2 regions of the Yinghuangia aomiensis genome follow, and region 1 is predicted to be linked to the other one. Evidence: riboswitches for the same ligand, from Rfam matches in the RefSeq annotation. Region 1 holds a riboswitch; the other holds the start of a gene.
What was found. A riboswitch is a leader RNA that binds a small molecule or an ion and turns the genes downstream of it on or off. The one in region 1 is predicted to bind thiamine pyrophosphate.

Region 1 (3,394 bases):
CCTCGACGCCGAAGATCTCGGCGAGGTCCGGGAGGGTCAGCCAGTCGGCGATGAGTTTTTCGATGGTCGTGTCGGTCTCGCTCACGGCTCCAGAATAGGGCCCTGCGACGTACGGGAATCCCGTGCTTTCCGACGAGATCCCCGCGCGTCGCGGCGGCTCAGGCCGTGCCGTCGGCCCGCTGGACGTCCTTGAGCGCGGTGCCGATGTCGGCGAACTTGGCCTTGTCGACCGCGGCGCCGGTCTGCACGAGCTTGCGGCCCTGGGCCAGGTCGCGCGGCCGGGCGACGGTGATCAGTGCGACGAGGGTGTCGCCGGCGAACCAGCCGGCGCTCCACTTGCCGTCCTCGCCGGGGCCGCGGACCACGAGTTCGTCGTCGGGGCCGTGGTGGCCGACGTACTGGATCATGCGGCCGAACTGGTCGGACCAGAAGTACGGCACCGGGTCGTACGCCGCGTCGCCGCCGGCCAGGTTCGCGGCGACGGTGCGGGGCCCGTGCAGGGCGTTGTCCCAGTGCTCGACGCGCAGGCGGGCGCCGTAGCGGGCGGACGGGAAGACGACGCAGTCGCCGACCGCGTAGACGTCGGGGTGCGACGTGCGCAGGTGGTCGTCGACGACGACGGCGCCGCGCGGGTCGAGGTCCAGGCCGGAGCCGGCGAGCCACCCGGTGTCGGGGCGGACGCCGATGCCGACCACGACGGCGTCGGCGGGGAGCCGGGTGCCGTCGGCGAGGTGGACCGCGCCGGGTTCGAGGCGGTCGACGCGGGCGTTGAGGAGGAGTTCGACGCCGGCCTCGGCGTACCACGGGACGAAGCGCGTGCCGATGTCGTCGGGGAAGGCACCCGCGAGCGGCGCGTGCAGCGCTTCGACGACGGTGGTGCGGCAGCCGAGCGCGGCCGCGGAGGTGGCGACTTCGGCGCCGATCCAGCCCGCGCCGACGACCACCACGTGCGCGCCGGGGGTGAGGGCGGCGCGGAGGCGGCGCGCGTCGTCGAGGGTGCGCAGGGTGTGGACGCCGTCGACGTCGGCCGCGCCGGGCAGGTTGACGACCTGCGAACCGGTCGCGATCACGAGCCGGTCGTAGGCGAGCGGGCCCGCGTCGGTGTCGACCTCGCGGTCGGCCGGGCGGAGCCCGGTGGCGGCGCGGCCCAGGAGCAGCTCGACGCCCAGGGCGTCCCAGTCCGCTTCGAAGGTGGAGTCGTCGGTCTTGCCGCCGAGGACCTCCTTGGACAGGGGCGGGCGGTCGTACGGCTTGTGCGGCTCGGCCCCGAGCAGGGTGATCCGGCCGGTGTAGCCCTGTTCGCGCAACCCCACGACAGTCTGCAGGCCGGCCATGCCGGCACCCACGACAAGCACGTTCTCCATGCGGGGAACCTTAGGGGTCGACACGTGTACGGCCGACGACGAAGAGTTTGATTGAGGCAAGGATCACGTACCGGGACCTCCGCACCCAGTCCGACAATCCGACGATTCCGGCCGGAGGTAGGGTTGAGTCCTCACGGGAGCCCGGTGGGACCGGGCTGAGAGGGGGGCTGCGAGCCCCCGACCGTCCGAACCTGATCCGGGTCATGCCGGCGCAAGGGAGTGTGTCCACCAGCCATGGCTTCTGCGAGCCCGAGCCCCTCGGCCTCCCCCGATGTCCTCGTCGTCGGCGCCGGCGTCATCGGCCTCTCGATCGCCTGGCGCGCCGCCCGCCGCGGCCTCACCGTCGTCCTCGCCGACCCGCAGCCCGGCCGCGGCGCCTCGCACGCCGCCGCGGGCATGCTCACCCCGGTCTCCGAACTCCAGTACGGCGAAGAGTCCCTGCTCCGCCTCAACATGGACTCCGCGGCCCGGTACCCCGCCTTCGCCGCCGAACTCGAGGAGGCCTCCGGACTCCCCTCCGGCTACCGCGCCTGCGGCACCCTCGCCGTCGCCCTCGACGCCGACGACCGTGCCGTCCTCAAGGACCTCCACGCGTTCCAGTCCCGCCTCGGCCTCGCCTCCACCTGGCTGACCAGCCGCGAATGCCGCCGCTTCGAACCGATGCTCTCCCCCGCCGTCGCGGGCGGCCTGCACGTCGAAGGCGACCACCAGATCGACAACCGCCGCCTCGTCGCCGCGCTCCTCGCCGCCTGCGAACGCGAACCCGGCGTCACCCTGCGGCCCGCCCGCGCCACCGCTCTCCTCACCGCCGGCGACCGCGCGACCGGCGCCCGCCTCGACGACGGCACCGACGTGTCCGCCGGCCAGGTCGTCCTCGCGGCCGGCTGCTGGTCCAACGCCGTCGAAGGCCTGCCGCCCGGCCTGCTGCCGCCCATCCGCCCGGTCAAGGGCGAGATCCTGCGCCTGCACGTCCCGGACGCCTACCGGCCGTTCCTCAGCCACAACGTCCGCGGCGTCGTCAAGGGCGGCAGCATGTACCTGGTGCCGCGCGCCGACGGCGAACTCGTGATCGGCGCCACCGAGAACGACCTCGGCTACGACACCGAGGTCACCGCCGGCGGCGTCTACGAACTCCTCCGCGACGCCCGCGAACTCGTCCCCGGCGTCACCGAACTCCCGCTCGTGGAAACGCACGCGGGCCTGCGCCCCGGCACCCCGGACAACGCGCCGCTGATCGGCCGCACCGGCCTCGACGGCCTGATCGCCGCCACCGGCCACTACCGGCACGGCATCCTGCTGACCCCCGTCACCGCCGACGCCGTCGCCGAACTCCTCGCCGACGGCACCGTCCCCGACGTCGTCCGCCCCTGGGGGCCCGCGCGCTTCACCGCCACCACCGGCAAGGAGCTGTCCTACGCATGACCGTCGAGCCCGCCCACACGATCTCCGTCAACGGCGAACCCCGCCCGCTCGCCGCCGGCACCACCGTCGCCGCGCTCATCGCGACCATGACCTCGGCCACCAAGGGCGTCGCCGTCGCGGTCAACGAGGACGTCGTGCCGCGCAGCAAATGGGCGTCCACGCTGCTCGACGCCGGCGACCGCGTCGAGGTCCTCACCGCCGTCCAGGGCGGCTGACCCCCCGACCACCCCGAACACCCCACCCCCACACGCCAAGGAGGACGGCAATGACGCACGCGACCGCGGACGACAAGCTCCAGCTCGGCGGCGAGGTCTTCTCCTCCCGGCTGATCACCGGCACCGGCGGCGCGCCGAGCCTGGACATCCTGGAAGCCGCGCTGGTCGCGTCCGGCACCGAGATGACCACGGTCGCGATGCGCCGGCTCAACCCGCGCACCACCGGCTCCGTCCTCGACCTGCTGCGCAAGCTCGGCATCCGGCCCCTGCCGAACACCGCCGGCTGCTACACCGCCGGCGAAGCCGTGCTGACCGCCCGCCTCGCGCGCGAAGCGCTGGAGACCGACTGGGTGAAAGTGGAGGTCGTCGCCGACGAGCGGACCCTGCTGCCGG
Region 2 (3,394 bases), on a different contig from region 1:
AGGCGTCGGCGCGTTCGCCCTGACGTCCTGGGTGACCATCATCGTCGCGACGATCTCCGCCGCGGTCTTCCTCGGCGCCTACTACGCCATCGCCCTGACCACCCGCCACGACGACGGGGTCGCCCCGCTCCGCCTGGTCGGCTTGGCTTCCCTGGCCATCGCCCTCACCACCGCCGTCGTCGCGGGCTTCGCCATGCTCTTCTCCGCGGGCCGCAACCAGCGCACCCCGGCCCCCGACCAGGACGTCCGCCGGGCCCGCGACGCCTGGCACCGCGCCCTGCTGCACCGCGGCATCCTGCCGTTCATGACCACCCGCCTCGCCGCGGCGGCCCTCGGCCGCGACGGCGTGGTCGGCTGACCGCCCGGGCCCGGACGTCCCGACGGGGGAACGCCCGGGCCCGGGTCACCGAACGCCGCTCGGCCGCTCAGTCGGCGAGCGGCAGATACACCCTGCCGCCTTGCGCGGCGAATTCCGCGGACTTCTCACGCATGCCGTCAGTGCGTGCGGATTCCTCGTCCACTCCGCGCGCCGCAGCGTACGCACGGATGTCCGAAGAAATGCGCATCGAGCAGAACTTCGGACCGCACATCGAACAGAAATGCGCGGTCTTCGCCGGGGCCGCCGGGAGCGTTTCGTCGTGGAAGGCGCGGGCGGTATCCGGGTCGAGGGCCAAGTCGAACTGGTCTTGCCAGCGGAACTCGAAACGGGCGTCGGACAGGGCGTCGTCCCATTCGTGGGCGGTGGGGTGGCCCTTGGCCAAATCCGCGGCGTGGGCGGCGATCTTGTAGGCGATCACGCCCGCTTTGACGTCGTCGCGGTCCGGAAGCCCCAGGTGCTCCTTGGGAGTCACATAGCAGAGCATCGCCGTGCCCCACATGCCGATCATCGCGGCGCCGATCGCCGAGGTGATGTGGTCGTAGCCGGGCGCGATGTCGGTGGTGAGCGGGCCGAGGGTGTAGAACGGCGCCTCGTCGCAGATCTCCTGCTGGAGGTCGACGTTCTCCTTGATCTTGTGCATCGGCACGTGGCCGGGGCCCTCGATCATCACCTGGACGTCCATCTCGCGGGCGATGCGCCCGAGTTCGCCGAGCGTGGTGAGTTCGGCGAACTGCGCCTCGTCGTTGGCGTCGTGGGTGCTGCCCGGGCGGAGGCCGTCGCCGAGCGAGTAGGTGATGTCGTACGCCCGCAGGATCTCGGTGAGTTCGCGGAAGTTCGCGTAGAGGAAGTTCTCCTCGTGGTGCGCCAGGCACCACGCCGCCATGATCGATCCGCCGCGCGAGACGATGCCGGTCTTGCGGCGCGCGGTCAGCGGCACGTACCGCAGCAGCACGCCCGCATGCACGGTCATGTAGTCGACGCCCTGCTCGGCCTGTTCGACCACGGTGTCCCGGTACAGCTCCCATGTCAGGGCCTCAGGCTTGCCGTTCACCTTCTCCAGCGCCTGGTACAGCGGCACCGTGCCGATCGGGACGGGCGAGTTGCGCACGATCCACTCGCGCGTGGTGTGGATGTCATCGCCGGTCGACAGGTCCATCACCGTGTCGGCGCCCCAGCGGATCGCCCACACCAGCTTGTCGGTCTCCTCCTCGATCGAGGAAGTCACCGCCGAGTTGCCGATGTTGGCGTTGACCTTCACCAGGAAGTCCTTGCCGATGAGCATCGGCTCGATCTCCGGGTGGTTGATGTTCGCGGGCAGCACCGCGCGCCCCGCCGCGAGGGCTTCGCGCACGGTTTCCGGGGACAGGCCTTCGCGGATCGCCGCGAACTCCATCTCCGGGGTGACCACGCCGCGGCGCGCGTAGGCGAGTTGGGTGGCCGCCGTGCCGCCGGTGGCACGGCGGGGGCGGACGACGGGGGCGCCGGGGAGCACGCCGAGGGCCGCGATGCGGCCGTCGTAGCGCTCGGTGTCGCCGCGTTCGTCGATCCAGGGATCGCGGATCGGCGGCAGGCCGCGGCGGACGTCGACCTCGTAGGCGGGGTCGGTGTACGGGCCGGACGTGTCGTACAAGCGCACCGTCGAGTCGTCGGTCAGGTGCACGGTCCGCACCGGAACCCGCAGGTCGTCGCGTGATCCGGTGAGGTATTGCTTGTGGTGCGCCGCGGAGATCGCACCGGTGGTGATGCCCGTTCCGGCCCCGGCGGGGGCGGAGTTGCGGGCAGGCGTGGACGCATTGGAGGGCGTCGACATCGAAATCTCCCTACGCCGGCATTACCCGGTCAGGTTCTGCGGTCGGCGCGGCTCTGTCAGCGCCCTCTCAGCCCGGTGCCCCGAGCTCCCGCGTGTATCGGTCGGCCACCACCCTGGCATACAACGGGCATTCCGGCCAGCCCCGTCCGGTCGAGGGGGATCCCGGCGGCCGTGGGGCACCGCGGCAGTCCACAATTGCCGCATGGTCGGCTTGCGCGGGAAGGTGACGGGGCGGATCGGTCCCGGTCTGGTGGGCGAGGTCATGGTCGGGGTGCGGGGCGGCATCGAGGCGTTCCTGGCCTATCCCGTGACGCCCGACGAGACGTTCGAGGTGGGGCAGTTGGTGACCGTCGTGGAGTACCAGGCGCCGCGGACGGTGTACGTGCAGTCCGCGTTCGGCTGACCGGTCAGCCGCGGGCCGGGACCACGCGGCGGTAGCGCAGGTACATCTCGCAGCCGAGGCACAGCCCGAACGCCGCGTTGAGGTATGCCGCGAACAGCGCGCCCGCGGCCGCGACCATGCCGACGACCGGGGCGCCCAGCAGGTACGCCGCCGCGCCGACGACCGCGAACGCCAGTCCGACGAACTGCGCGAACCGGACCGGCCGCGGGTCCTCGCGCTCGGCGGGCGGGGCCAGTCGGGGCGCGACGACGCGGCGGTAGAACATGCCGTACGGCGCGGCGCCCGGACCCGCGAACGCCCCGACGGCGAACACGGCCGCCTGCGCGGCCAGCAGCCATCCGCTCCCCGTCACCACGACGACCGCGAGGACGACGGAGGTCACGGCGGCGGCGAACCGCGGCCCGCGGGGGTCGAGGCCCGTGGTCATGCCCCGACCCCTGACGCCTCGGTCCCCGACGCCCCGGTCCCCGACGCCCCCGCCGCGGCGAGCGCCACCGCGGCCAGCGCGTCCTGCCTGCGCGGGATGCCCGTGGCGCGCTTGACGACCGTGCCGTGCGCGTCGAGGACGAGCACGGTCGGCGTCCGGGTGACGTCGAGGCGGCGCACCAGATCCAGGTGGTGCTCGGCGTCGATCTCGGCGTGCACGACGCCGCCGAGTTCGCCCGCGACCTGGCCGAGCAGCGCCCGGGTGGTCCGGCACGGGGCGCAGAACGCGGTGGAGAACTGCACGAACGTGGCGCGGTCGCCGAGCGCGGTGCCGATCTCGTCGGGCGTGAGGGCGGGCGCGGGCGCCGCCGCGGCG

Region 2: linked by a shared signal. The riboswitch ahead of thiC (phosphomethylpyrimidine synthase ThiC) and the one ahead of thiO (glycine oxidase ThiO) in region 1 are both predicted to bind thiamine pyrophosphate.

Annotation. Positions count from the first base shown of each region.
Region 1 is NZ_BAABHS010000004.1:298,074-301,467, forward strand. Features, by position in the region: gene ABEA93_RS07605 (Rv2175c family DNA-binding protein) at 1-85, opposite strand, end outside; gene ABEA93_RS07610 (NAD(P)/FAD-dependent oxidoreductase) at 159-1,364, opposite strand; TPP riboswitch at 1,488-1,600, shown strand; gene thiO (glycine oxidase ThiO) at 1,599-2,786, shown strand; gene thiS (sulfur carrier protein ThiS) at 2,783-3,001, shown strand; gene ABEA93_RS07625 (thiazole synthase) at 3,052-3,394, shown strand, end outside.
Region 2 is NZ_BAABHS010000003.1:154,446-157,839, reverse strand. Features, by position in the region: gene ABEA93_RS05095 (hypothetical protein) at 1-358, shown strand, start outside; gene thiC (phosphomethylpyrimidine synthase ThiC) at 426-2,189, opposite strand; TPP riboswitch at 2,180-2,291, opposite strand; gene ABEA93_RS05085 (hypothetical protein) at 2,392-2,592, shown strand; gene ABEA93_RS05080 (DUF4395 domain-containing protein) at 2,597-3,019, opposite strand; gene ABEA93_RS05075 (thioredoxin family protein) at 3,016-3,394, opposite strand, start outside.